Regions from separate parts of the Agrobacterium sp. CG674 genome, predicted to be linked through region 3. Evidence: predicted binding sites of a transcription regulator. Region 3 holds the regulator's gene; each other region holds the start of a gene.
What was found. Region 3 encodes LexA, which represses DNA repair genes until DNA is damaged. Its sites were predicted from a motif close to TGTTCNNNNTGTGTTCNG; they were not measured.
Positions count from the first base shown of each region.

Region 1: a site for LexA is predicted at 6,942-6,959, ahead of uvrA (excinuclease ABC subunit UvrA). Genes of this name have one in related genera too.
Region 2: a site for LexA is predicted at 2,312-2,329, ahead of ACQZ51_RS08530 (ATP-dependent helicase). Genes of this name have one in related genera too.

Region 1 is NZ_JBNWDZ010000003.1:356,539-366,380, forward strand. It holds gene ACQZ51_RS10960 (D-alanyl-D-alanine carboxypeptidase) at 262-1,626, shown strand; gene ACQZ51_RS10965 (hypothetical protein) at 1,718-1,981, shown strand; gene gyrA (DNA gyrase subunit A) at 2,096-4,915, opposite strand; gene ACQZ51_RS10975 (MarC family protein) at 5,166-5,795, shown strand; gene ACQZ51_RS10980 (RDD family protein) at 5,984-6,247, opposite strand; gene ACQZ51_RS10985 (single-stranded DNA-binding protein) at 6,273-6,794, opposite strand; gene uvrA (excinuclease ABC subunit UvrA) at 7,086-9,842, shown strand, end outside.
Region 2 is NZ_JBNWDZ010000002.1:707,246-717,087, forward strand. It holds gene ACQZ51_RS08530 (ATP-dependent helicase) at 1-2,270, opposite strand, end outside; gene ACQZ51_RS08535 (efflux RND transporter periplasmic adaptor subunit) at 2,559-3,716, shown strand; gene ACQZ51_RS08540 (efflux RND transporter permease subunit) at 3,713-6,865, shown strand; gene ACQZ51_RS08545 (FAD-binding oxidoreductase) at 6,986-8,398, shown strand; gene ACQZ51_RS08550 (AsmA family protein) at 8,489-9,842, shown strand, end outside.
Region 3 is NZ_JBNWDZ010000003.1:229,426-239,267, forward strand. It holds gene ACQZ51_RS10300 (ComEC/Rec2 family competence protein) at 1-1,501, shown strand, start outside; gene ACQZ51_RS10305 (glutathione S-transferase family protein) at 1,532-2,215, opposite strand; gene lexA (transcriptional repressor LexA) at 2,567-3,289, opposite strand; gene kdsA (3-deoxy-8-phosphooctulonate synthase) at 3,533-4,381, shown strand; gene eno (phosphopyruvate hydratase) at 4,605-5,879, shown strand; gene ACQZ51_RS10325 (FtsB family cell division protein) at 6,028-6,345, shown strand; gene pdhA (pyruvate dehydrogenase (acetyl-transferring) E1 component subunit alpha) at 6,499-7,545, shown strand; gene ACQZ51_RS10335 (pyruvate dehydrogenase complex E1 component subunit beta) at 7,564-8,991, shown strand; gene ACQZ51_RS10340 (hypothetical protein) at 9,003-9,290, shown strand; gene ACQZ51_RS10345 (pyruvate dehydrogenase complex dihydrolipoamide acetyltransferase) at 9,293-9,842, shown strand, end outside.

The sequences.
Region 1 (9,842 bases), 130 kb from region 3:
CAGGCTCAGGCCAAAAGAGATGTCACCTGATCGCAACGCCCGATGCTGTGCCGCTCTCGATCACGAGCCGCATTTTATCAGGTTAAGTTACCATTCATAAACCACTTGGTAACGCCATCGCACTAGTGTTGCGAGATGAAATGTCTGGCGGGGCGTGTCGGACGGAACAGTGGCATGCGATTAAAGAGTTCAACCGTGTTCAAAAATGTATCTGAGTTATTTGGTAAGACGGTCAAGGCTGGGTCTTTCGTGAAGGTTTTCATGTTTGCGATAGCTATGGCAACAGCAACAACTGCTACCACGCAGGTTGCGAAAGCTGATCCCAAATATGCAGGCATCGTTCTCGATGCCAAAACAGGCAAGGTTCTGTACGGCGAAGATCCAGATGGCCTGCGTTATCCAGCTTCCCTCACAAAAATGATGACACTGTATCTGACGTTTGAGGCGTTGAATTCCGGTCGCATATCGCTGGACTCCAAAGTGCCAGTTTCTGCCAATGCAGCGAAAGAGCCTCCATCCAAGCTCGGCGTTCGCGCAGGTGGAAGTGTTACGGTTGAGCAGGCAATTCTCGCGCTGGTCACGCGTTCTGCAAACGATATCGCCACAGCACTCGGCGAATATATTGGCGGCAGCGAAGAGCGTTTCGGTCGCATCATGACGGCCAAGGCCCGTGCGCTTGGCATGACACGCACCACATATCGCAATGCCCACGGCCTGCCGAACACGGCACAAATGACTACGGCCCGCGACCAGGCACGCCTTAGCGTTGCCTTGCGTCAGCACTTCCCGCAATATTACGGCTACTTCAACACCCGCACATTCACTTTCGGTAAGCAGGTCATCGGAAACCACAACCGCCTCGTTGGTACCGTTCGTGGCGTTGATGGCATCAAGACCGGCTACACCCGCGCTGCTGGAAGCAACCTTGCAACTTCCGCTCAACTGGATGGACGCTCCATCGTTGCGGTCGTGCTGGGTGGTCGCTCAAGCGCCGCTCGTGATGCGACAATGCGCAAGTTGGTTGCGGAATACCTGCCAAAGGCCTCCCGCTCCGGCACAAGCAACCTGATTGCAGCAACGCCTTCTGCGCCTATTGAAGAGCCCGTTTCTGTCGCAACCGCAAACACAGCGTCCGGCCTTCCAAACGCTGGCCCGCTTCCACAGGCACGCTACGCAGATGAAACACCCGTAACCGCATTCGCACCAGCACCTGCAAATGCAGCCGTTGCAGCCATGGACATGGCAACGCGTGCCAAGACACCTGCCCGCCCAGCTCCACCTGTGGATATGAGACCAGATCGTTCGCTGGTTACGAACTCGACCAAGGTCGACAATATCGTGACTGCCTCGACCACGCCTGTTCCGGCTGTTTCCAGAGATGCAGGCTGGGTCATTCAGATCGGCGCATCTCCAGATGAAGGCTCTGCGCGCAACCTGCTTCAGGCAGCGCAGGATAAGGGCGGCAGCCTGCTTCGTAGCGCAACGCCATTCACCGTGGCCTTCACGAAGGATGGCTCACAGATGTACCGCGCGCGCTTCGGCGGCTTCGATGGCCAGAATGATGCGGTCAATGCATGCAACACATTGAAAAAGAAAGGCATCAGCTGCTGGGCGTCTCTCCAGTAAGCAGCAGATGGTATCAGCGACCGGTGATGTCATGACGAACGAGATTACCGGTTCCACTCCTCGAATTGTATTGAGTAACGAGGGTTTCCAAATGGCAATCAACGAAAACTATTCGGACATTGCGGCAGGCAAAGGCAGACAGCAAAGTCTTTCCGTGCTGCACCCAATCCACGAGGCGGCAATGCGAATTGCCGATCTCGGCCTCAACAAATCGCGTCACAAGACCCGCGATCTTGTTAACCTGCTCCTTTGCCACGGCGCCCGCGCCTGGCGCAGTAACCAGCCGGAAGCAAAGATCCATCTTCATATCATGTCAAAATCTGGCCGCGGTGCGATTCATCTGCGTCTGAGATAAGACCTCCATCACAAACAAAAGCCCTGCGAAACGATGTTTCGCAGGGCTTTCTTGTATCTTATGTCAGAGATGAGTTGCGGCGAGCCCAACCAAAGGCACGCCGCATCTACTTACTTATACGCCTTCGCCATCACCCTCAGGTGCTGCGGCGACTTCGGTCTCAATGCCATCAACCTCAGCCTCGCCATCATCTTCGCCTTCTGGCTCGTTGATGCGTTCGACGGAAACAACCTTCTCATCCTTGGCAGTTGAGAAGATGGTAACGCCCTTGGTCGCGCGGCTGGCGAAGCGAATACCGTTGACGGGCACACGGATCAGCTGCCCTCCATCGGACACAAGCATGATCTGGTCGCTGTCATCAACAGGGAAGGCTGCGACGAGTTCACCGATCTCCGCCGTCTTGGACGTATCGGTGGCACGAATGCCCTTGCCGCCACGGCCCGACGTACGGAAGTCATAGGAAGAAGACCGCTTGCCAAATCCCTTTTCAGAAACCGTCAGAACAAACTGCTCTTTCGACTTCAGGAACTGATAGCGCTCTTCGGTCAGATGACCTTCTTCAGTTACCTCTTCACCAACAAGCGCAATTTCTTCAACATCGGTCTCGCCGGTCAGTGCACGACGCTCAGCAGCGGCACGCTTGAGATAAGCTGCACGCTCCCATGGCTCGGCATTGACATGACTTACGATCGTCATGGAAATGATGCGGTCGCCCTCGCCCATATTGATGCCACGAACGCCAACCGAGTTACGGCCAGCAAAGACGCGAACGTCATCAACAGGGAAGCGGATGCACTGCCCGAGCGCAGTTGTCAGCAGAACGTCGTCGCCAACCACCTCACCAAGCGCATCTGGGCCTGTGCATGTCTCGACGGAGAGGATTTCATCACCCTCTTCATCCAGCTTCATCGCAATCTTACCGTTGCGGTTCACCTGAACGAAGTCAGACAGCTTGTTACGGCGCACTGTTCCACGCGTCGTGGAGAACATAACGTCCAGTGTGTCCCACGTTGTCTCGTCTTCTGGCAACGGCATAATGGTCGTAATGCGCTCGCCAGGCTCCAGCGGCAGCATGTTGATGAGCGCCTTGCCCTTGGACTGTGGTGTGCCAATCGGCAAGCGCCAGACTTTTTCCTTGTACACGATACCGCGTGACGAGAAGAACAGAACAGGCGTGTGCGTATTGGCAACAAACAAGCGGTTGACGAAATCTGCATCACGCGTAGCCATGCCGGACCGGCCTTTGCCACCGCGGCGCTGCGCCTTGTAAGTCGTCAAAGGTACGCGCTTGATGTAACCAAGGTGCGAAACGGTAACGACCATGTCTTCACGGGCGATGAGGTCTTCATCGTCCATGTCAGGGCCACCTTCCACGATGACGCTTCGGCGTGGGGTGCCGAATTCGTCGCGTACCGCCGCAAGCTCGTCCTTGACGATCTGCTGGATACGAATGCGGGAAGACAGAATATCAAGATATTCGCTGATCTCAGCGCCGATCTTGTTCAACTCATCGCTGATTTCATCACGACCCAGCGCAGTCAGGCGGGCAAGACGCAGCTCGAGAATGGCGCGTGCCTGCTCTTCCGACAGGTTGTAGGTCAGATCTTCATTGATGCGGTGGCGCGGATCGTCGATCAGAAGGATCAGGCTTTCAACGTCCGACGCTGGCCAACGGCGCGTCATCAATTGCTCGCGGGCAGTTGCTGGATCAGGCGCCTGACGGATGACGCGAATGACTTCATCGATGTTGGCAACCGCAATAGCCAGACCGACCAGCACATGCGCGCGATCACGGGCCTTGCGCAGAAGATACTTGGTGCGGCGGCTGACGACTTCCTCACGGAAGGACACGAAAGCGCGCAGCATATCCAGAAGCGTCATCTGCTCCGGCTTGCCGCCGTTCAGCGCAACCATGTTGCAACCGAATGAGGTCTGCAAAGGCGTGTAGCGATAAAGCTGGTTCAAAATGACTTCAGCATTGGCATCGCGCTTCAGCTCGACCACAACGCGGTAGCCCTGACGGTCAGATTCGTCACGAAGGTCCGAAATGCCCTCGATGCGCTTGTCCTTGACCAGCTCAGCCATCTTTTCGATCATCGACGACTTGTTCACCTGGAAGGGAACTTCGGTGATGATGATCTGCTCGCGGTCTCCACGCATCGGCTCGATGGTGGCGCGTCCGCGCATGATCACGGAGCCCCGACCGGTCTCATAGGCCGAACGGATTCCGGAGCGGCCGAGAATGAATGCGCCTGTTGGGAAGTCAGGGCCCGGGATGATCTGCATCAATTCTGGCAGTTCGATTTCCGGGTTGTCGATCAGCGCGATAGAACCATCGATGACTTCGGACAAGTTGTGCGGCGGAATGTTGGTGGCCATGCCGACCGCGATGCCGCCCGCGCCGTTGACCAGCAAGTTGGGAAATCTCGCGGGCATGACGACCGGCTCAGACAGTGTGCCGTCATAGTTATCGCGGAAATCGACTGTTTCCTTGTCCAGGTCGTCGAGGATCGAGTGCGCGGCCTTCTGCAAGCGGCACTCGGTGTAGCGTTCAGCCGCTGGCGGATCGCCATCGATGGAGCCGAAGTTGCCCTGGCCGTCGATCAATGGCAGTCGCAGGGACCAATCCTGCGCCATGCGCGCCAAAGCGTCGTAAATCGCCGAGTTGCCATGCGGGTGGTATTTACCCATCACGTCACCGGTGACGCGGGCGCATTTAACGTATTTCTTGTTCCAGTCGATGCCGAGTTCGGACATGCCGTAAAGGATACGGCGATGAACGGGCTTCAGTCCGTCACGAACGTCTGGAAGTGCACGGCTGACGATAACGCTCATGGCGTAATCGAGATACGACCGCTGCATTTCCTCCATGATGGAAATAGGCTCAATACCTGGCGGAAGCTTTCCGCCGCCTGGGGGGCTCTGGTCAGTCAAATCGGATCACATTCTATGTTAAGAATCGGATGGATTTTTATAGCGGAAACAGCGCTAAAGCGCCAATTTCCAGCCGGGTTATGAACAGTCTTTTACGTCATTTGCAAGACGATGCACAGTTTTCTCCCTACCATCAAGGAAATCTCTGTTTAGAGGGTTTTAAACACGCCAAGACTTACCTACCATTGCGACACATCGATCCTGAAACGGGCCACAATCCCGCAATTCAAGGGCGCCAGACGGGGATATCATGGCAAGCACCGAACTTCTCATCAATGCGTTGACGACAATGCTCGTCACGCTGGATCCTCCGGGCCTCGCCCCGGTGTTTCTTGCCCTCACAGTTGGCATGACACGGGCGCAACGCGGTCAGGTGGCTCTCAGAGGCTCGATCATCGCCTTTGCCATCCTTGCGGCATTTGCGCTTTTCGGAGCATCCATTCTGGAGCTTCTGGGCATATCACTCGGTGCCTTCCGCATCTCGGGCGGCTTGCTGCTGTTCTGGATCTCGTTTGAAATGATCTTCGAGAAGCGTCAGGAGCGTAAGGAAAAGACGTCGGAAATGGCTATCACGCTGGACCACATCCAGAACATCGCGGTGTTCCCGCTCGCAATACCCCTAATCGCCGGTCCGGGCGCCATATCAGCCACGGTGTTGATATCCGGCTCCATGCAGACGACCTTCGACAAGATCATCTTCATTCTGCTGCTGGCCTTCAGCATGCTGCTGGTGTTCCTGGCGCTGCTGGCCGCTGACAGGCTGGATCGCTTTCTGGGCAACACAGGACGAGCCATCCTCACCCGCCTGCTCGGCGTGCTTCTGGCTGCCCTCTCGGTTCAGTTCGTGGTGGACGGCGTGAAATCCGTGATAGCGTCCTGACGCCAAGGAAATATCGTCATGCAATGGGCCGGGGCTATCTGCAACGCCGTTGCGTTGACAGCCACCCGTGGGCCTCACTCAATTTGAGGTCGTTAGTCTGAAAAAGCTTGCCGAAACGCCGTTTAACGGTTCATCAGCAAGCCAGACTGCAAATTTGATGGAGGTGGTCCAACGAAGGCCGCCCACCTTTAATCTGCACGCTTGGCCTTCAAAATCCGCTTCCACACTGTGCCGCCCAAATAGCGGTTGAACACGAGGAAGTAAGCAACCAACAGAGCCATCATGATTACCGCAGGCATGCCCTGCAGGCTGAACCCGTTTTCTGTGCGTCCACCAAAGACGAGCGCGACGAGATAGCCGAAAAGCCAGAACGCCGTGAAAAAATCCAGTATGGCAGCAAGGACGATCCGCCAGGTTGAGGGCTGGCGGTTCGGATTGATCGGATCAGTCATTAGTCCCCCAATAATCGTTCAGACATCAAAATGGGATGTCATCGTCCATATCGTTGTTGAAGTTGCCAGCCGGCTGGCCACCACGAGACGAACCGCCGCGAGAGGGAGAGGATGATGGCATATCGTTGCCACCGCCGTAGTTTCCGCCGCCGCCGAAATCGTCTCCGCCACGGCTTCCACCACCGCCGCCTTCACCGCGACCGTCCAGCATCGTCAATGTCGAGTTGAAGCCCTGCAGAACGATTTCCGTCGAATAGCGGTCGTTACCGGTCTGGTCCTGCCATTTGCGGGTCTGAAGCGCACCTTCGATGTAAAGCTTGGCGCCCTTTTTCACATACTGCTCAATGACCTTGCAAAGACCTTCGTTGAACACGACGACAGTGTGCCATTCAGTCTTTTCTTTGCGCTCACCGGAGTTGCGATCGCGCCAGCTTTCGGACGTCGCAATGCGCAAATTCGCAATAGGGCGACCGTCCTGCGTGCGGCGAATTTCAGGATCAGCACCGACGTTCCCGAGCAAAATTACCTTGTTTACGCTGCCAGCCATCTTCTCATCCTGTCTGCCAACCCTCATGGTCAGCATTTATCCTGTTCAAAATTTAAACGCACCATAGACCATCGTTTAGGCCCGTGGGCATTGGATGGAACAACAATCCACAAGGAATGTTCTCTCACCTGTGAAACCCTTGCCAATCGTTCTTATTTTGTTCTATTAAGGCAGATCAATCGAGTCAAGTGGACGGAAAAGCGTATCTGAAAAGCTTAACATACCTCGACACGCCGTCTGCCATCATTACATAAGAACCGACGCCTCCCAACGAGTATTCCGAGCCTTCTCATGAGTGAATTAAAGACGATTTCGATCCGTGGTGCCCGCGAGCATAATCTCAAGGGCATAGACCTCGATTTGCCGCGCAACAAGCTGATCGTCATGACCGGCCTTTCGGGCTCTGGAAAATCCTCGCTTGCTTTCGATACGATCTATGCCGAAGGGCAGCGTCGTTATGTCGAAAGCCTATCTGCCTATGCGCGGCAATTTCTGGAAATGATGCAGAAGCCGGATGTGGATCAGATCGAGGGTCTCTCCCCGGCCATTTCCATTGAGCAGAAGACGACATCGCGCAACCCGCGCTCGACTGTTGGCACTGTCACTGAGATTTACGACTATATGCGCCTTCTGTTTGCGCGCGTTGGCGTTCCCTATTCTCCCGCAACCGGTCTGCCAATCGAAAGCCAGACAGTCAGCCAAATGGTTGACCGCGTCCTCGCATTCGAAGAAGGCACGCGTCTCTATATCCTCGCTCCCATCATTCGCGGACGTAAAGGGGAGTACAAGAAAGAGCTGGCGGACCTGATGAAAAAGGGTTTCCAGCGCGTAAAGGTCGATGGTCAGTTCTACGAGATTGCTGACGTCCCTGCCCTCGATAAGAAATACAAGCACGATATCGACGTGGTGGTGGACCGTGCCGTGGTTCGCCCCGATATGGCATCGCGTCTTGCAGACAGCATCGAGACATGCCTGAAACTCGCCGATGGATTGGCTGTCGCCGAATTCGCCGACAAGCCCCTCCCCCCTGAGGAAACCTCGGCCGGCGGCTCAGCCAACAAGTCGCTCAACGAAACCCACGAGCGCGTGCTATTTTCGGAAAAATTTGCCTGCCCCGTATCGGGTTTCACAATACCGGAAATCGAACCGCGCCTCTTCTCGTTCAACAATCCCTTCGGTGCCTGCCCAACTTGCGATGGCTTGGGCTCGCAACAGAAGGTGGACGTTGCGCTGATCGTGCCCGAACCCGAGCGCACTCTGAAGGATGGCGCTGTCGCACCTTGGGCAAAATCATCGTCGCCCTATTATAATCAGACGCTTGAAGCGCTTGGAAAAGCCTTTGGTTTCAAGCTTTCGAGCCGTTGGAACCAACTGACCGATGCTGCCAAGAAAGCCATTTTGCAGGGCACCGACGACAAGATCGAATTCGAGTATCAGGATGGTGCCCGCTCCTACAAGACCGTGAAGAATTTCGAGGGCATCGTGCCCAATCTCGAGCGTCGCTGGAAGGAAACGGATAGTGCCTGGGCCCGTGAGGAAATCGAGCGCTATATGTCGGCGGCTCCCTGCCCTGCCTGCGCAGGTTACCGCCTCAAGCCCGAGGCATTGGCCGTGAAGATCAACAAGATGCACATCGGCCAGGTTACGCAGATGTCGATCAAGCTGGCGCGCGACTGGTTTGAGGTTTTGCCCGAATCTCTCAACGCCAAGCAGAACGAGATCGCCGTCCGCATTCTCAAGGAAATCCGCGAGCGTCTGCGCTTCCTCAACGATGTGGGTCTGGATTATCTCAGCCTGTCGCGAAATTCAGGCACGCTCTCCGGTGGCGAAAGCCAGCGTATCCGGCTTGCTTCGCAGATTGGTTCAGGTTTGACGGGCGTTCTCTATGTGCTCGACGAGCCATCGATTGGCTTGCACCAGCGTGACAATGCCCGCCTTCTCGAAACGCTGAAGCACCTTCGTGATATCGGCAACACCGTCATTGTCGTGGAGCATGACGAAGACGCGATCATGACCGCAGACTATGTGGTCGATATCGGCCCCGCAGCTGGCATCCATGGCGGTGAGGTGATCGCCGAGGGAACGCCGCAACAGGTGATGGACAATCCGAAATCACTGACGGGCAAATACCTCTCCGGCGAGTTGGGTGTGGCAGTTCCTGCGGAACGTCGCAAACCCAAGAAGGGTAAGGAGATCAAGGTTGTTGGCGCACGGGGCAACAACCTGAAGAACGTCACTGCGTCGGTTCCCCTCGGTGTCTTCACAGCGGTGACAGGTGTTTCCGGTGGCGGCAAATCGACGTTCCTGATTGAAACGCTCTATAAGGCCGCTGCCCGTCGGGTTATGGGCGCGCGCGAAATACCGGCGGACCATGACCGGATCGATGGGTTCGAGTTCATCGACAAGGTCATCGATATCGACCAGTCGCCCATCGGTCGGACGCCGCGCTCCAACCCGGCCACCTATACCGGTGCCTTTACGCCGATCCGGGACTGGTTCTCAGGCCTGCCAGAAGCGAAGGCCCGCGGTTATGCGCCCGGTCGCTTTTCCTTCAACGTCAAGGGCGGTCGCTGCGAAGCATGCCAGGGTGATGGCGTGATCAAGATCGAGATGCACTTCCTGCCGGATGTCTATGTCACCTGCGATGTATGTCACGGAAAGCGCTACAACCGCGAAACACTCGATGTAACATTCAAGGGCAAGTCCATCGCAGACGTGTTGGATATGACGGTCGAAGAGGGAGTCGAATTCTTTGCAGCAGTACCTGCTGTACGGGACAAGTTGCAATCGCTCTTTGAGGTCGGCCTTGGCTATATCAAAGTCGGCCAGCAGGCGAACACGCTTTCAGGCGGCGAGGCCCAGCGCGTGAAGCTTGCGAAGGAATTGTCGAAGCGCTCCACAGGTCGCACGCTCTATATCCTCGATGAGCCGACGACGGGTCTGCATTTCCACGACGTGGAAAAGCTCCTGGAAATGCTGCATGAACTGGTCAATCAGGGCAACTCCGTCGTCGTGATCGAGCACAATCTTGAAGTCATCAAGACGGCG
Region 2 (9,842 bases), on a different contig from region 3:
GGGCCGCTTTCGCCATAGCCGATGCGCTCGACAGCGTGGCCGGAGCGGCTGCCCCAATTGTCACGCGTCGCATCCGACTTGTTGGCCTGCGCCCGCTTCCATCCCGGTGTGGAATAGGTGTTGGTGAAGGGATCGGCAGAATCAAAGCGAGACTGGCCGTAACCGCCGCGCCCGCCATAGCCGCCGTAATTGCTATCGGACGCCGAGACTTCGACGTGGTTGGGCGGCAATTCTTCCAGAAAACGCGAGGGGATCGTGGCTTGCCACAGACCGTGGATGCGACGGTTGGAAACGAACCAGATGTGGCAACGGCGCTTGGCACGGGTAATACCGACATAGGCCAGTCGACGCTCTTCTTCGAGGCCTGAGCGCCCACCTTCATCGAGGGAACGCTGGTGCGGAAACAGCCCTTCTTCCCAGCCGGGGAGGAAGACTGTTTCGAATTCCAGACCCTTGGCGGAATGCAGCGTCATGATCGAGACGGCGTCCAGCTCCGCGTTCTTTTCGGTGTCCATGACCAGTGCCACATGCTCAAGGAAGCTACGCATGCTCTCATAGGCTTCCATGGAGCGGATCAGTTCCTTCAGATTTTCCAACCGGCCGGGGCCTTCAGCGGTCTTATCCGCCTGCCACATGGCGGTGTAGCCGCTCTCATCGAGGATCTGTTCGGCCAGCACCGTGTGCTCGGTGTTTTCCAGCAGGGTCTGCCAGCGGCGGAAATCCTGCACGACATCAAACAGCGCCTTGCGCGCCTTGGGCTTCAGCTCATCCGTCTCGATAATGTCAGCCGCTGCCGCCAGCATGGGAATGTCGCGAGCGCGGGCATAATCATGCAGGTTGCGAACGGTCGTATCGCCAAGGCCACGCTTCGGCGTATTGATGATGCGCTCGAAAGCCAGATCGTCTGCAGACTGGCAGACGAGACGGAAATAGGCCAGCGCATCGCGGATTTCGAGGCGCTCATAAAAGCGTGGACCACCGATGACGCGGTAGTTGAGGCCAAGGGTCACAAACCGGTCTTCGAACTCACGCATCTGGAAGGATGCGCGCACCAGAATGGCCATGTTGTTCAGCGGGTGCTTGGTGCGCTGGAGCTGTTCGATCTCCTCGCCAACGGCGCGGGCTTCCTCTTCCGAATCCCAGGCCGCGTGAACAACGACCTTTTCATCGTCGGGTTCGCTGCGGTCTGTAAACAGCGTCTTGCCGAGGCGGCCTTCATTATGCGCGATCAGGTGACCGGCCGCGCCAAGAATATGTTCGGTCGAGCGGTAGTTGCGCTCCAGCTTGATGACCTTTGCGCCGGGAAAATCCTTGTCGAAGCGCAGGATATTGTCCACCTCGGCACCGCGCCAGCCATAGATCGACTGGTCATCATCGCCCACGCAGCAGACATTTTGCGGCTCGCCCTTGGGGCGCTGTGCCAACAGCCTCAGCCACATATATTGGCAGGTGTTGGTGTCCTGATACTCGTCCACCAGAATATAACGAAACTTGCTGTGGTATTCTTTTAGAATGTCCGGGTGGTTGCGGAAAATAGTGATGGGGTGCAGCAACAGATCCCCGAAGTCACAGGCATTCAGCGTTTTCAGACGTGCCTGATAGGCGGCATAGAGCTCACGGCCTTTGCCGTTTGCAAAGGCGCGGCTGTCGCCTTCGGGGATATCGGGCGGTGTCAGGCCCTTGTTCTTCCAGCCATCGATCATGCCGGCGAACTGCTTGGCGGGCCAGCGCTTGTCATCAAGACCTTCGGCCTGAATGAGCTGCTTCAAGAGCCGCACCACGTCGTCGGTATCGAGAATGGTGAAATCGGATTTCAGGCCCATCATTTCCGCATGTCGGCGCAGAAGCTTGACGCCGATGGAGTGGAATGTGCCAAGCCAAGGCATGCCTTCGACCGCGCCACCGACGAGAACGCCGATACGTTCCTTCATCTCGCGCGCGGCCTTGTTGGTAAAGGTCACGGCCAGAATCTGGCTCGGATAAACGCGGCCCGTTGCCAGAATATGGGCAATGCGTGTCGTCAACACGCGGGTCTTGCCTGTGCCGGCGCCCGCCAGAACCAGAACGGGGCCTTCCAACGTCTCCACGGCTTCGCGCTGTTCCGGGTTGAGGCCTGCCAGATAATCGGGCGCAGCACGGCCCTGATCGCGTGCTGCCATGGCACGCGCCGCGATGCCCAAACCGCCCGGCGCTGGAGGAGCGGCGGGCTGGCGGCGTGGCTCGGAAGGTTCCTCATCGAAGAACGGCATATCGTCGAAACTGTTGCTCATGCGGCCCAATGTAGTGATTCGGGGCGGAAAGGCCAGAACCATGTTCTGCTTTTATTCCTCTTTCAACCGCCGAAAGGCCTGTTTCGGGGGATTTTGACACCAGGGGGCAGGCGCCACAGCAGCTGCCATGGCAAACTGTGGTTTTTTAAAAGCGTTGTAAATTACCATTATGTAAGAAACGGATTTGTGCGTTGCGTTGTTCATGGTGAGCAAGGATACTGCTGCGAATACAAGGCGTCCGCACTAAAACCAGATGCGGAGACAGTCGAAATCAATTCGGAGACGTGTATGCGGGTTTGGAAGCAGCTTGGTGTCGGTCTGGCCGTCGTGGGTGCGGGGTTCTGTCTTTGGGCCTATAATTCGCCAGACGGCAAAGTTTTGCTGGCCAAGGTTGGACTTGCAAGCCCGGAAAAGCCTGCTGCAGAGGCCGGTGGCAGCACGGCAGCCGCTGGTGGTGGGCAGCGCGGGCAGGGCGGTGGAAGAGGCAACACCGCAACGCTTGTCGCACTCGCACCCGTCAAGTCCGGAACCGTGAATGACCGCCTGAATGCGATTGGCAACGGTGAGGCTATCCAGTCTGTCGTCGTCACGCCGCAGGCTTCGGGGCTGATTTCTGAAATTCTCGTATCTTCAGGGCAAAGCGTCAAAAAGGGCGATGTGCTGGCGCGGCTGGATGATGACGAGCAAGTCATCGAGCGTGAAAAGGCACAGGTCGCGCTGCGCAGCGCCGTCGAGAAGTCCACATCCTATGCGAATTTGCGCTCGGTTGCGCGGCTTGATGTGCTGGATGCGCAGATTGCCGAGGAAGCGGCAAAGCTTGCGCTGAGCACAGCCGAACTCAATCTGAAACGGCGCAATATTGTTGCCCCTATCGATGGCATCGCTGGGATCGTTGCGATCAACATCGGCGATAACGCAACGACGCAGACCAGTATTGTCAGCATTGATGACCGTTCGAAAATTCTCGTCAACTTCTGGGCGCCGGAGCGTTTTACCACGGCCATTAAGGTTGGCATGCCGGTGGAGGCGACATCGATTTCCCGCCCGGGAGAGAAATTCTCCGGTAAGGTTGAGGCGGTCGATAACCGGGTGGATGAGGCCAGCCGGACGGTGCGTGTGCGCGCTGTCTTTGAGAATGCCAGAGACGATCTGCGCGCTGGCATGTCCTTTGCCGTCACCATGGGCTTCACGGGCGAAAATTATCCCTCTGTCGATCCGCTGGCCGTGCAGTGGGATGCCGAAGGCTCCTATGTCTGGCGCGTGAAGGACGATAAGTCCCATAAGGTTCGCGTTCAGGTCGTTCAGCGCAATCCCGATTCCGTTCTGGTCAAGGCTGACCTTGCGGCGGATGAGCCGATCGTGACGGAAGGCTTGCAGCGTGTGCGCGAAGGCGGCGCCGTGCGAACGGCTGGACAGAAGAAAGCACCGGAGGTCGCTAGCCGATGACAGACCAGACCACGTCAAGTGCAAATGATTCCAAGGCGACGTTTACAGCGCTTTTCGTGCGCCGACCCATTCTGGCAGCCGTGGTGAACACGCTTCTGGTGGTTGCCGGATTGGCGGCCCTTGTTGGCGTCGATGTGCGCGAATTGCCGGATGTCGACCGCCCGGTCATCTCCGTGCGCACGACCTATGACGGCGCATCTCCGCAGACCATCGATCAGGAGGTCACCCAGACCATTGAGGGCGCTGTTGCGCGTGTCAGCGGCGTGAAATCCATTTCTTCGTCATCGCAATTCGGCACAAGCCGCGTGACGATGGAATTCAACGACAGTGTCGATATCGCGGTGGCTTCGAACGATGTGCGCGATGCCATTGGCCGCATTGCCAACCAGATGCCAGATGATGCCGACGAGCCGCAGATTATCAAGGCGGATTCCGACAGCCAGCCCATCATGCGTCTTGCGGTGACCTCCACCAGCCTCAGCATGGAAGACCTGACCAAGCTCGTTGATGATGAAGTCATCGATCGGCTGGCCGCCGTGGACGGCGTTGCCGATGTGGAGCTTTATGGCGACCAGGAAAAGGTCTTCCGCATCGACCTCGATCAAAGCGCGCTGGCAAGCCGTGGTTTGACGGTGACGGATGTGTCCAATGCGCTTGGCACTGCCGCACTCGATGTGCCCGCAGGGTCGCTGAAAAGTTCGACCCAGGACATTGTCGTGCGTGCGACAGCCAACCTGACGACGCCAGCCGAATTTGAAAATCTTATGGTCAGAGACCGTGTCCGCCTTCGTGATGTGGCCAGCGTGATGCTGGGCGCGGATGATGAGACAACGTCGTTGCGCTCCAATGGCGTGCAGGCCGTGGGTCTTGGTGTCATTCGCCAGGCGCAATCAAACACGTTGAGCATTTCGACCGGCGTAAAGGCGGCTGTCGAGGCCATGACGTCCAATATGCCCGAAAATACGCGTATCGTCATTACCAGTGACGACGCTGTGTTCATCGAAGGCGCGCTGCACGAGGTGGAGCTTGCACTCGGCCTTTCCGCGCTCATCGTTGTTGTGGTGCTATACCTCTTCCTGCGCGATTGGCGCGCAACGTTGATACCGGCCATCACTATGCCCGTCGCGCTGATCGGCACCATCGTTGCCATCTACATGGTCGGCTTTTCCATCAATATTCTGACGCTTCTCGCCATTGTTCTGGCGACGGGCCTTGTGGTGGATGATGCCATCGTGGTGCTGGAAAACATTGTGCGCCGACGGTCCGAAGGCATGGGGCCGCGTGCCGCAGCCGTTCTCGGCACGCAAGAGGTATTCTTTGCGGTCATCGCCACCACGGCAACACTTGCTGCCGTGTTCATTCCCCTGTCGTTCCTCCCCGGCCAATTGGGTGGTCTGTTCCGCGAGTTTGGTTTCGTGCTGGCTTTCGCGGTCGGTCTTTCCTCCATCGTTGCGCTGACGCTGTGCCCGATGCTGGCATCGCGGATGTTGAAAAAAGAGATGAAGGAACCGACGGGACCGCTGGCCTGGTTCGGCAATGTTTTTGCGTCCACCTACAAGACCACGCTTTCTGCCTGCCTCAACAATCCGCTGATCGTCGTCATCGTGGCTGTTGCCTTCGCGGGCGCGTCGTGGGTTGCTTTCGGCATGGTGCAGAACGAGTTGACGCCACGCGAGGACCGTTCCTCGGTGATGCTGCGCGTGACAGCGCCACAGGGCGTGAGCCTGGAATATACCCGCGACCAGTTGCAGCGGATCGAGGAAAATCTGCAGCCGCTTCGCGACAGTGGCGAAATCCGCAATATCTATTCCATCTCCGGAATGAATGGTTCAACCAACACCGGCTTTGTGGTGCTGACACTGGCGCCATGGGCAGACCGCGAGCGCACGCAGAACCAGATCGCGCAGGATATCAATGCTGCGGCGCAGACGGTGCCCGGCCTGCGGGCCTCGGCATCGCAGCCCAACAGCCTTCGTATTCGCGGTGCTGGCAATGGTCTCAGCATGGCGATGATCGGCACCAACTATGCGGCGCTGAACGAAGCGACGCAAAAGCTTCTGACCGGCATGGAGGAAAGCGGCCTCTTCGATACGCCGCGTCTCGAAAACGAACCCAATCAGGCGCAATTGTCGGTCTCCATCGACCGGGAGAAGGCGTCCGATCTCGGTATCGACATTACTGGCCTCTCCACAGCCATGCAGTCCTTGCTTGAGGGCCGCTCCATCGTTGATGTCTTTATTGATGGCGACGCCGTGCCAGTGCGGCTTCTGTCGTCCACGCGCCCCATCGACGACCCTACCGACCTTGAAAACATCTTCATGAAGGCGAAGGACGGGCGCATGGTGCCGATGTCCACCATCGCTTCGCTGAAGGAAACAGCCGTTTCGCCGCAGCTGAACCGTGAGCAGCAATTGCCATCGGTCGGCTTTACCGCAAACCTTCGGGAAGGGGTGTCGCTGGGCGAGGCCGTTGCGCGGGTCAATGAGATGGCGGCGACCGTGATGCCTGCGGGTGCGCGTTTGCTGCCGCTGGGTGAAGCGGCGACATTGCAGGAAAACTCCAGCGGCATGCTGCTGACCTTCGGCTTTGCCATCGCCATCATCTTCCTTGTACTGGCGGCGCAGTTTGAAAGCGTTCTCAGCTCCGTCATCATCATGTCGACGGTGCCGCTCGGTCTGGCCTGTGCGGTCATCGCTTTGCTCGTCACCGGCTCCAGCCTCAACGTCTACAGCCAGATCGGCCTTGTGCTGCTGGTTGGCGTCATGGCCAAGAACGGCATTCTCATCGTGGAGTTTGCCAATCATCTGCGCGATCAGGGTGCCACGGTTCGTGAGGCCATCGAAAAATCATGCAGCATTCGTCTGCGTCCCGTCATGATGACCATGATCGCCACGATCTTGGGCGGTGTCCCGCTCGTCATGGCGCAGGGCGCTGGTGCCGAGGCCCGTATTGCACTTGGCTGGGTCATCGTCGGTGGTCTGGGTTTGGCGACGCTTGTTACCCTCTACATTACGCCAATCTCCTACCTGCTGATCGCACGTTTTGCGAAACCGCAGGCGGATGCCGACATTCGTCTGCACAGGGAGCTTGAAACGGCCATTCGTCGCCGTGCCCTTGAGGAAGACAAGCCGCTGCTTGCTGCGGAGTGATGAACTGACGCACCGCCGTTTTGCAAAGCGGCGGTGCTGGACAATCTCAAAGCCGTGCCACATATCAACCGGACTCGCCGTAAAAGGTTGAGTCCGGTTTTGCATTTCAGGGAGAGAAACATGGCGTTGAAGGATGTGGTGGCTGGTGCGAGAAACGAAGCGGGCATTGCAGCCGTGCTGGACACTCTGAAACAGCAACTCGGTGACAAGCTCCAGACCGGCCAGTCTTTCCGCGAACAGCACGCGCACACGACGACCTATCTCACCACGCAATTGCCTGATGGTGTGGTCTTTGCCGAAAATTCCGATGACGTGAAGGCCGTCGTCAAAGCCTGCGGTGCCCACAAGGTGCCCGTCATCCCGTTCGGGGTCGGCTCTTCGCTGGAGGGTCAGGTCAATGCGCCCATGGGCGGAATTTCGGTCGATTTCAGCCGCATGAACCGCATCCTCTCCGTCAATGCAGAAGATCTTGATGTGACGGTGGAGCCCGGCGTGACGCGCGAGCAACTGAATACCTATCTGCGCGACACCGGCCTTTTCTTCCCGATTGATCCCGGTGCCAATGCGTCGATTGGCGGCATGGCGTCCACACGCGCGTCCGGCACCAACGCCGTGCGCTACGGCACGATGAAGGACAATGTGCTGGCGTTGACCGTGGTCACGGCCGATGGCGAGGAGATCAGCACCGGGCGGCGTGCACGCAAATCCTCTGCCGGATATGATCTTACGCGGCTTTATGTGGGTGCCGAGGGTACGCTTGGTGTCATCACATCGGTCACGCTGCGTCTTCAGGGGATACCTGAAAAGATTGCGGGCGGTGTATGCACATTCGATACGATTGCGGCGGCCTGCGATGCAGTGATCATGACGGTGCAGATGGGCATTCCCGTTGCCCGGATCGAGCTTCTGGATGCTGTGCAGATCCGCGCCTGCAATGCCTATTCGGGGCTTTCCTATGAGGAAAAGCCCACGCTGTTTCTGGAGTTTCACGGCTCTGAAGAAACGACGGCGCTGCAATCGGCGCAATTTGCCGAGATTGTCGAGGAATGCGGCGGCAGCGCCTTCCGCTGGACCAGCGATGCGCAGGAGCGTGCCAAACTCTGGAAGGCGCGCCATGATGCCTATTGGGCATCCAAGGCGCTCGCGCCGCATCTCGATGCGCTTTCCACTGATGTCTGCGTGCCGATTTCACGCTTTGCCGAATGCGTGACCGCGACCCAGCAGGATATCATCGCCAACAACATGCTGGCGCCGATTGTGGGTCATGCGGGTGATGGGAACTTCCACGTTCTTGTGTTGTTTGATGGCAAGGACCCGACAAGTGTGGCCCATACCGAAGCTTTCGTGGCACGCCTGAACCGACGCGCGATCGAGATGGATGGTACCTGCACGGGCGAGCATGGCATAGGGCAGGGGAAGATGAGCTTTCTGGCCGAAGAGGTTGGTGGTGCGCTCGATGTGATGATTGCCATCAAGCGGTCACTTGATCCGGATAACATCTTTAATCCGGGTAAGCTTTTCCACGCCCAGTAGGTGCAGGAATATGGGTGAAACCTGAAATGCAGCTTGCTCTGGCAGGGAAAAAAGATAGGTTTCATCGTCAGTTAAGGGAGACATCGGGTCGTGCTCGGACGCATATTGGTATTTCTGGGCGGACTGCTTGTGGTGGCACTGTTTTCAGCGCTGCTCATACCCTATTTCATCGACTGGACGGATTTCCGGCGCGATTTTGAAGATCAGGCAAGCCGGATTCTCGGCAAGAAGGTCGTGGTGCATGGCCGTGTCGAAGCGCGGCTTCTGCCATTTCCCTCCGTGACGCTGCATGATGTGCGTGCTGGCACGGATTCGGACGGTTCGCCGCAGATCCAGGTCGCCCGTTTTTCCATGGATGCCGAGCTTGCGCCTTTCCTGTCTGGCGAAGCGCGCATTTTCGATATGCGGATCGAGGAGCCGAAGGCCCGTATTCGTTTGTTGAAGGACGGCACGCTGGATTGGACGCGCGGAAGCCGCGCCGTCATCCCGGCCAAAACCGTCGTTCTTGAAAATGTCAGCATCGATGGCGGGCAAATTGAATTCATCGACGAGCAATCGGGTCGCAACCGCACGGTAACTGGCCTCACTGCCGATATGTCCGCCAAGTCGCTTGCTGGCCCATGGACCGCAAAAGGACGTGCGGCGGTTGATGGTCACGCAGGGTCGTTTTCCCTTTCCAGCGGTGAGCCGGAAGCCAATGCAGGCCGTATGGGTTTGCGCCTTCGCCTCATGCCTGATGAACATCCGGTTGAGATTGATCTGGACGGCGCCATTGCCGCCACTGAGGGGCGTCCGGTCTATAGCGGCTCCTTCGCCTTCAATTTCCGCCAGGACGAAAACCAGAAAAAAGATGCCAACCAGTCCATCTTCACCGCGCCACGGACGAAGGGCAGCTTTGAGCTGACCAATGGCCGTGTGCGCGTGCCAAATTATCGCATGGAACTCGGGGGCGAGGCCAATCCGTATATCGTGACTGGTGAGGCGACGCTCGATACCGGAACCGCACCGGAATTCCTGCTGACGGCCGATGGCCAGCAGATCGATTTCAACCGCTTTGCGCCAGCACCCGTGCAGACCGGCAAAACATCGCGGGTTCCGACTGTGCCCGTGCGCCAGCGCATCGAGGCATTTGCCAGCCTGATTGCGCGGATACCGGTGCCGCAGGTTCCGGGAAAAGCCAGCATCCGGCTTCCCGCGCTGGTTTCCGATGACACGACCATCCGCGATATCCGCCTTGATATCAGGCCCAACGGTTCCGGCTGGCAGGTGGAAAATGCGGTTGCTGTGCTGCCCGGTCGTACCCAGCTTGAAGCCAAGGGTTCTCTGACGCTGACTGGTGGCCCAGCCTTCAACGGTGATATGCTCGTTGCCTCCAACCAGCCCTCGGGGCTTGCTAACTGGCTGTCCGGCACGGTCGATCCGGCCATTCGCCAGTTGAATGCTG
Region 3 (9,842 bases):
GGCGCTCGCGGCCGGTATTTTCTTTGTTGGCATGCGAACCGTATTCAGCTTCTTTCCCGGCTTCTCGCAACGATGGCCCGTGAAGAAAATCTCCGCCTTTGCGGCACTTCTCATGACATTCTGCTACTATCTGATATCAGGCTTTGCCGTCTCTGCGGAGCGAGCCTGGCTGATGATGTCGATCATGCTGGTTGCGGTTCTGGTGGACAGGCCATCGATCAGCGTTCGAAATGTTGCGCTTTCCGCCATCGTCATCATTGTCTTGTCTCCCAACGAGGTGATGGGGCCGAGCTTCCAGATGTCATTTGCTGCGACGCTTGCTCTTGTGTCGGGCTTCGCGGCCTGGAGCCGGTGGAGAGGAGAACGCGAGCGCCCTGTTATCGCGCATCCGCCGTGGTGGCTCAGCGCCGCTTCTAAATGCGCAACCATCATTGGTGGTGTAGTCGTGACATCCCTCATTGGCGGTCTTTCAACCGCGATCTATACCATCGAACATTTTCACCGCATCACAACCTATGGGCTTGCCGCAAATCTGGCGGCGATGCCCATCATGTCACTCATCGTCATGCCGTTTGCGCTGATGGGCATGCTGCTCATGCCGTTCGGGCTCGATGGACCATTCATCAAGGTGATGGGGTATGGCATGGCAATGGTCATCGACATCGCGACAACGGTGTCAGGCTGGGGCGGGGATGTGACGATTGGACGGCAGAACAGCTGGTTCCTCGCTGTGTCGACGACAGGTTTTCTACTGCTCGCCCTTTTACGCACCCGGCTTGCATTGATCGGACTACCCTTCGTTGCGGCGGGCTATGTGCTGCTGAGCGCGGAGCAATGGAGCAGCAAACCGGACCTTTTGATTTATGAGGATGGGTCGCTCGTTGCTCTTTTGACTGACGATGCCGTGGCAACCACAAAGCAGCGGGCATCGGGCTTCATCTATGACCAGTGGGCGAGGGCGCTGCCCCTGCCGGAGCGCCACATTCCAGCTGACATGCTTGACGCAGAAAAGTCACCAGATGGTGATGACGAGGCTGGGGATGACGCGCAAACCGGACGCCGCAAAACGCTGACGGACCAAGACAAAGCGAGAGAACGGCAGGAAATGCAGCGGGTTATTCTCAAAACAGATGGATTCACCTGCCGAAAAAACAGCTGGTGCATATCGAAATCCAAAAGCGGCGTCAGTGTTGCGGTGGTGCTCGACAGTGCATTCGCGGGATTGGCCTGCGATATCGCCAATATTGTCGTCACGACACGCAGCGTTCCCTTCAGCACCTGCCGTTCCGGCGCCATTCTCGTCACTGAGGAAACCTTGCGTCGCACCGGTTCTATGGAGCTATGGCTGGGCGATGCAACAAAGCCCGTCCTGACAGCAAGAGCTGCCATGCTGAGCGATGATCGGCCATGGACGGTGCACCGTCATTACGACTGGCGCGACAAAAGCTTCAACACAGTAATTCCGGCCCATATCGAACACCTGCTCGCAGTCCGCCCATAGCCATCGCACCTCTGAACGTGCCGCTGCACGTCACGACGTGACAGCGCGCAAATCCGCTAGCCATTCCCCCACATTCCGCGCCTCGGCCTCATGCGCATCATCGCGCCACGGTTCCAGAAGGGCTGCCTGTTCCCATTCTCGCATTGCCGGAAGGGATAGGAGGTGATCCATATAGTTCTTAGACGCGGCAGACAGCACAGTTCCATATGTCTGGAACCGAAACGCAACCGGGCAGAAAAACGCATCCACAGCCGTGAATTCGGCCCCGGCCAGGAATGGACCGCCATGGGCTGCCAGCCCTTGCTGCCACAAGGCGTCGATCCGGGAAATATCTCTCCGCAATGCTTCGGATATGGAAGATGGCCGTATTCTAAGACCAACGCTCATCGGATGGTTGTTGCGCAACGTGGAAAAGCCCGCATGCATTTCCGCAGCGGCAGAGCGAGACCAGGCCCGGGCCTTGGCATCCGCTGCCCAAACGCCATCATGCTTTTCCGCAAGATATTCGGTGATGGCGAGCGATTCCCATACGGTCAGATCGCCATCCACAAGACATGGAACTTTCGATGTCGGTGAAAACTCCGAAAATGCATGGTCCTTGTCATCGAAACGCATGAATCGCTCAGAAAATTCAATTCCGAGCGTGCGCATCAGCACCCAGATTCGCAGTGACCAAGACGAGTAATTCTTGTTGGCGATGAAAAGTTGATACATGAGCAGCGCTCCTGAAAGGCAGCGATCAAAAAGAAGAAGACTATCAATAACCCAGAGAATTTCTTGCATAAAGCCATGCACAGCGATGGCATCATTCAAATTATTTGATGGCCGTAACCAGCTTGGCGATCAATGTGGGTCACAAACGGCATTCTAAACGCAGCAGCCAATTCCCATGCAAAATCTCTGCCGCTATAACGGAAATCCGCTACAAAGCACACAATCACAGTGGAATGGATACCCGGCTAATAAGTTTCATCCTTGTTGTCGCTGCGTGGTGACTTGAGGCCCCGCGAGCGCAACAGAATTAAGACTCCGTATGAAACGCGCGTGCAGAGCTTTCCAAGCTGATCAGTGATAACGCCTGATCAGACCAACCAGCTTTCCCTGAATCTTGACTCTATCCGGTCCAAATATGCGGGTTTCATAAGCAGGGTTCGCAGCTTCCAGTGCGATAGAGGCGCCGTTGCGACGGAAGCGCTTGAGCGTTGCCTCCTCTTCGTCCACCAGAGCCACGATGATATCTCCGGGATTTGCGGTGCTGGTATCCTTGATAATGACGGTATCGCCGTCAAATATACCGGCTTCGATCATCGAATCGCCTTTAACCTCAAGCGCGTAATGCTCGCCTGCACCCAGCATATCCATCGGCACGACCACATCATGAGTGTTGTTCTGGATGGCGGAGATTGGCACGCCCGCTGCAATGCGTCCCATGACCGGTACGCTGACTGATTCGGAGTTTCTGCTGTTGGAAGATGATGGCTGAGGCCGTTGTTCGACCGCTGCAGCTTTGCCCAGACTGCCTTCAATAACGCTTGGCGTGAAGCCGCGCTGTGGCTTTTCTGGGGGTGAATATGATTCGGGAAGCTTGATAACCTCAAGCGCACGGGCTCTATTTGGTAGCCGGCGAATGAAACCGCGCTCCTCCAAGGCTGTGATCAACCGATGGATGCCTGACTTGGAGGCAAGCTCGAGTGCATCCTTCATTTCATCGAAAGATGGTGGCACGCCGGACTCTTTCATTCTCTCATGAATGAATAGAAGCAGTTCCTGCTGTTTGCGCGTGAGCATGAAGAGACCCTTGACGATTCGAGGCGGAGATTCGGGAAACAAATACAGAACGAACACTATCTGTTCCATATGTGTTCTGCAATCCCTTAAAACTCAGTGAAAGTACAAACGAGTTTCAACGTTGCCCACAATCCCGCCGAATACCGCTCCTATACCGTGACTCGCTGTCGGCTTACTGCTACATGCGTTGCTAAGATCGGGCGTGATGCCCGTGCACTGTTTCATTTGTTCCAAGGGAAAACCATGAGTGCGACGAACAATCTGAAGGTCATTGCCGGCGAGGGCGCTGGAGCGGTCTCTTTCTCGAACACCGAACGATTTTCCCTGATTGCCGGTCCGTGCCAGATGGAAAGCCGCGACCATGCTTTCATGATTGCCGAAACGCTGGCCGAACTCTGTGGCAAGCTGGGAATCGGTCTGGTTTACAAATCATCCTACGACAAGGCCAACCGCACCTCGCTTTCGGGCCAGCGTGGCATTGGCATCGACAAGGCGCTTGAAGTTTTCGCAGAATTGAAGGCGCAGTTCGGATTTCCAGTCTTGTCGGACATTCACACCGAAGAGCAGTGCGCCATTGTCGCGCCCGTCATAGATATTCTGCAGATTCCGGCATTTCTCAGCCGTCAGACGGACCTGCTGGTGGCTGCTGCAAAGACCGGCCGAGTGATCAACGTAAAGAAGGGCCAGTTTCTGGCACCTTGGGACATGAAGAACGTGCTGGCCAAGCTAAATGACAGCGGCAACTCCAATGTGCTGCTGTGCGAGCGTGGTGCATCCTTCGGCTACAATACTCTAGTGTCGGATATGCGCTCACTGCCAATCATGGCATCGCTCGGTGCGCCAGTGATATTCGACGCGACCCATTCGGTTCAGCAGCCGGGCGGGCAGGGTGGCTCGACGGGCGGTCAACGCGAATTCGTGGAAACATTGGCACGCGCGGCGGTGGCAGTTGGTGTTGCCGGTCTTTTCATAGAAACGCATGAAGACCCTGATAATGCGCCATCCGATGGCCCCAACATGGTTCACCTGAAAGATATGCCGAAGCTTCTCGAAAAACTTCTGGCTTTCGACAATATCACCAAGTCCACCTGATAGTTCGGCGCCGAGAGGCGTCGAAGGAAACCATCGCGCAGGACGGGGCTTGTCATTGTAATTTCTTCCGCATCGGCTACAGCGGAAGACGACCACCAAACGACTCGCCGCTCTGGCGACGTGTTTTTATCGCAAGCCGGAATCTGAAACTTCTTCACAGGTTCCCTCATGCGCTTTAAGACATGCACCTGAAAAACACTGTTCCAATCCTAAGGGAGAGATCATGACAGCCATTACCGACATTATCGCACGCGAAATTCTCGACAGCCGCGGCAACCCGACCGTTGAGGTAGATGTCTATCTTGAAGACGGCTCCTTCGGCCGCGCAGCGGTTCCATCGGGCGCATCCACCGGCGCACATGAAGCTGTAGAGCTGCGCGATGGCGGTAAGCGTTACCTCGGTAAGGGCGTCGAGAAGGCAGTCGAAGCCGTCAACACGGAAATCTTCGATGCGCTGGGCGGTTTCGATGCCGAGAGCCAGATCCATGTCGACCAGACGCTGATCGAACTCGACGGCACGCCGAACAAGTCGCGCCTCGGTGCAAACGCCATCCTCGGCGTTTCCTTGGCTGTTGCAAAAGCTGCTGCCGAAACCACAGGCCTGCCACTCTATCGTTACGTTGGTGGCCCAAACGCGCATCTGCTGCCGGTCCCAATGATGAATATCATCAACGGTGGCGCGCATGCCGATAACCCAATCGACTTTCAGGAATTCATGATCATGCCAATCGGCGCGGAAAATATCCGTGACGCGGTGCGTATCGGCGCTGAAATCTTCCACGTTCTGAAGAAGGAACTGTCTGCGCAGGGTTTCAACACCAATGTGGGCGATGAAGGCGGCTTTGCGCCGGGCCTGAAGAGCGCACCGGAAGCACTCGATTTCATCATGAAGTCCGTTGAAAAGGCTGGTTACAAGCCAGGCGAAGACGTGGCGCTTGCTCTCGATTGCGCCTCGACGGAATTCTTCAAGAACGGCAAATACGTGATGGAAGGCGAAGGCCGCACGCTGGAGCCTGAAGCCATGGCGGATTATCTCGCCGAGCTGGCCGGTAAGTATCCGATCATCTCCATCGAAGACGGCATGGCCGAAGACGATTGGGACGGCTGGAAGTACCTCACAGACAAGATCGGCAAGAAAGTTCAGCTGGTTGGCGACGATCTGTTCGTGACCAACTCTGCCCGCCTTCGTGACGGCATCAAGATGGGCGTCGCCAATTCGATCCTCGTCAAGGTCAACCAGATCGGCTCGCTGACGGAAACGCTCGACGCTGTTGAAACTGCACACAAGGCTGGCTACACGGCTGTCATGTCTCACCGCTCTGGTGAAACAGAAGACTCCACAATTGCCGATCTTTCGGTTGCCACCAACTGCGGACAGATCAAGACGGGCTCGCTTTCGCGCTCTGACCGTCTGGCCAAGTACAACCAGTTGATCCGTATCGAAGAAATGCTCGGCCCACAGGCCGCCTATGCAGGCCGCTCCATTCTTCGCGGCTGATTTCGATATCGATATGACACGACGAAAAGCCCGGTTAACGCCGGGCTTTTTTGTGCGCTGCGGTCGGAGCGTGCGTTAAGGTCAACGGATGGTTAAGCATATGTCGCTATGATGCCTTCAGTAACGCGTTTGAAGGCTGTTTCAGAGTATGTGGACCAAGCATCACAAGAAAAGACGTTTTGGCCGTCTTGTCGTTCCGGCAATCACGGTCGCGTTTCTCTCCTATTTCGGGTATCATTCCATCCATGGTGATTTCGGGCTGAAGGCTGCGGAGCAGCTGGAGAGGCAGCGCGTCGCCCGTTCGGCAGAATTGGCCAAGCTTACCAAGGCCCGCACGGCGCTGGAGCGCCAAGTTGAGCTGATGAGTGATGGCTCGCTGGAGCGTGATATGATCGATGAGATCTCGCGCTATCAGTTGAACATGTCGCGCGCCGACGAAATCGTCATCATGAACACATATTTTTGATTAACCGAATTTCAGTTAATCTCGTTTTTTAATTTATTCGCAGTCACTTAGGGCGAATACGAGCCATGCGTTTATGCCATTGCTGCTTCGCGTTTTCTTGCATATGGTGCGATCCGATCCAACCATTCTAAATGGCAACTCAGGGAGGGATGTATGGCGCCGCGAAAAAACGCGACCGTATCCGGCCGCAAGACCACGGCAAAGACAGCCGCTAAGGAATTTACCGGCCAGAACACGCCGGAGTTCGGCAAAGATGAAGAGCTCCACGCGTATCGCGAGATGCTGTTGATCCGTCGATTCGAGGAAAAGGCCGGCCAGCTTTACGGCATGGGCTTCATCGGCGGCTTCTGTCACCTCTACATCGGGCAGGAAGCTGTCGTTGTGGGCATGAACATGTCGCAGAAGGAAGGTGATCAGGTTATCACCGCCTATCGTGACCACGGCCACATGCTGGCTGCTGGCATGAGCGCACGTGGCGTCATGGCTGAGTTGACCGGACGCAGCGGCGGCTTGTCAAAGGGCAAGGGCGGCTCCATGCACATGTTCTCCAAGGAAAAGCATTTCTACGGCGGACACGGCATCGTCGGCGCGCAGGTTTCGCTCGGAACCGGTCTGGCCTTTGCGAACAAGTATCGCGGCAATGACAGTGTGTCCGTCGCCTATTTCGGCGATGGCGCGGCCAACCAGGGCCAGGTCTATGAGAGCTTCAACATGGCTGCTCTCTGGAAATTGCCGATCATTTACATCGTCGAGAACAACCACTACGCCATGGGTACATCGACTGCGCGCGCAACCGCACAGTCCAACTACTCGCTTCGTGGTGTTGGCTTCGGTATTCCGGGCATGCAGGTTGATGGCATGGATGTTCGCGCCGTCAAGGCTGCCGCTGATGAGGCGCTGGAACATTGCCGCTCCGGCAAGGGTCCGATCATCCTGGAAATGCTGACATATCGTTACCGTGGTCACTCCATGTCCGACCCGGCGAAATACCGTTCCAAAGACGAAGTGCAGAAAATGCGCGCGGAACATGACCCAATCGAGCAGGTCAAAGCCCGTCTCCTTGAAAAGGGCTGGGCTTCTGAGGATGAACTCAAGGCAATCGACAAGGATGTTCGTGACATCGTTGCCGACAGCGCGGAGTTCGCCCAGAACGATCCGGAGCCGGATGTATCCGAGCTCTACACCGATATTCTGCTCTGATTTGGGAAGGGAGACATCATGCCTATAGAGATTCTCATGCCCGCCCTTTCCCCAACCATGGAGGAAGGCACGCTTTCCAAGTGGCTCAAGAAAGAGGGTGACAAGGTTGTTGCTGGCGACGCGATCGCTGAAATCGAAACAGACAAGGCAACGATGGAAGTCGAAGCCGTGGATGAAGGCACGATTGGCAAGCTGCTGATCGAGGCTGGCACCGAAGGCGTCAAGGTCAACACAGCGATTGCTGTGCTGCTTCAGGATGGCGAAAGCGCAGATGATATGTCTGCTGCATCCGCTCCCAAGAAGGAAGAGCCAAAGGCCGAGGCTTCCAACTCCGGTTCGGACGCTGCTGGTGGCAAGACCCGCGAAGCAACGGAAGAGCCTTCTGCTGCCAAGGAAGCAGCCAAGGTTCCTGCCGCACCGAAGATCGAAGTGGCTGCCGACCCTGACATTCCAGAGGGCACCGAATTCGTAACGCAGACCGTGCGTGAAGCATTGCGCGATGCGATGGCGGAAGAAATGCGCTCTGACGAAAACGTCTTCGTCATGGGCGAAGAAGTTGCCGAATACCAGGGTGCCTACAAGATCACTCAGGGCTTGTTGCAGGAATTTGGCGCCAAGCGCGTGATTGATACGCCTATCACCGAGCACGGTTTTGCCGGTATCGGCGTCGGCGCTGCGATGACGGGTCTGCGCCCGATCGTTGAATTCATGACATTCAACTTCGCCATGCAGGCCATTGACCAGATCGTCAACTCTGCTGCCAAGACGCTCTACATGTCTGGCGGTCAGATGGGTGCGCCGATGGTGTTCCGTGGTCCGTCTGGCGCTGCTGCCCGCGTTGGCGCACAGCACTCGCAGTGCTACGCGGCATGGTACAGCCATATCCCGGGCCTCAAGGTTGTCATGCCGTATTCGGCTGCTGATGCCAAAGGTCTGCTCAAGGCTGCGATCCGCGATCCGAACCCTGTCGTCTTCTTGGAAAACGAAATTCTTTACGGTCAGAGCTTCGAAGTACCGAAGCTGGATGATTTCGTGCTGCCAATCGGCAAGGCGCGCATTCACCGCAAGGGCAAGGACGTTACCATCGTTTCCTTCGGTATCGGCATGACCTACGCCATTAAGGCTATCGCGGAACTGGAAAAGCTCGGTATCGATGTCGAACTCATCGATCTGCGTACAATTCGTCCGATGGATCTGCCAACAGTTATCGAATCGGTCAAGAAGACCGGTCGTTTGGTGACGGTGGAAGAAGGCTTCCCGCAGTCATCGGTCGGTGACTTCATCGCCAACCAGGTCATGCGCGCTGCATTCGATTATCTTGATGCGCCGATCTTGACGATTGCTGGCAAGGACGTTCCGATGCCTTACGCTGCGAACCTTGAAAAGCTTGCTCTGCCGAACGTTGATGAAGTTATCGAGGCGGTCAAAACCGTCTGCTACAAGTGAAGGGGGAGAGTGTGAGTAAAATCAAACAGATCCTCCCGGCCACTGAAAACTGGCACCGCGTTCTCGGTTCCAAGGATGCCCCGCAATTCGAGCGGGTTATCTTCTGGGCTGTGGTCAATGACGGCGAAGGCGATGTTGTTGTCGGCGTTCCGCGTGAGAACATCGGTGTCATCGGTGCCGTCAGCGAATGGCTGAACGACGTTGCGGGATATATCGAAATCGAGCCATCGCAGATCAGCCGGCTCGTGGAGCATCCCGAAGAGTTGGAACAGTATAATCTCGTTTGGGGGGAGGGCTAGTCATGCCTATCAACATCACAATGCCTGCCCTGTCTCCGACGATGGAAGAGGGTAATCTCACGAAGTGGCTCGTCAAGGAAGGCGACAAGGTCGGTCCTGGCGACGTGATTGCCGAGATCGAAACAGACAAGGCGACCATGGAAGTGGAAGCCGTGGATGAAGGCATCGTTGCCAAGCTCGTCGTTCCCGCCGGTTCCGAAGCGGTCAAGGTCAATGCCGTAATCGCCATTCTCGCCGCCGAAGGTGAAGATGTGGCCGATGCTGCCAAGGGCGGCGGTTCCGCACCTGCAAAGGCAGAGGCGAAAGCCGAGGCGCCAAAGGCTGAAGCTGCCAAGGCTGATGCACCCGCGGACGTGAAGGCTGAAGCAGTACCTGCCAAGGCTGAAAAGCCTGTTGCTGACCAGGGTCCTGCGCCTTCCACACCAGCTCCGGTCTCCAAAAGCGGCGAGCGTATCTTCGCTTCGCCTCTGGCCCGTCGACTGGCGAAGGATGCCGGTCTTGATCTGTCTGCTGTTTCCGGTTCCGGCCCGCATGGCCGTATCGTGAAGACAG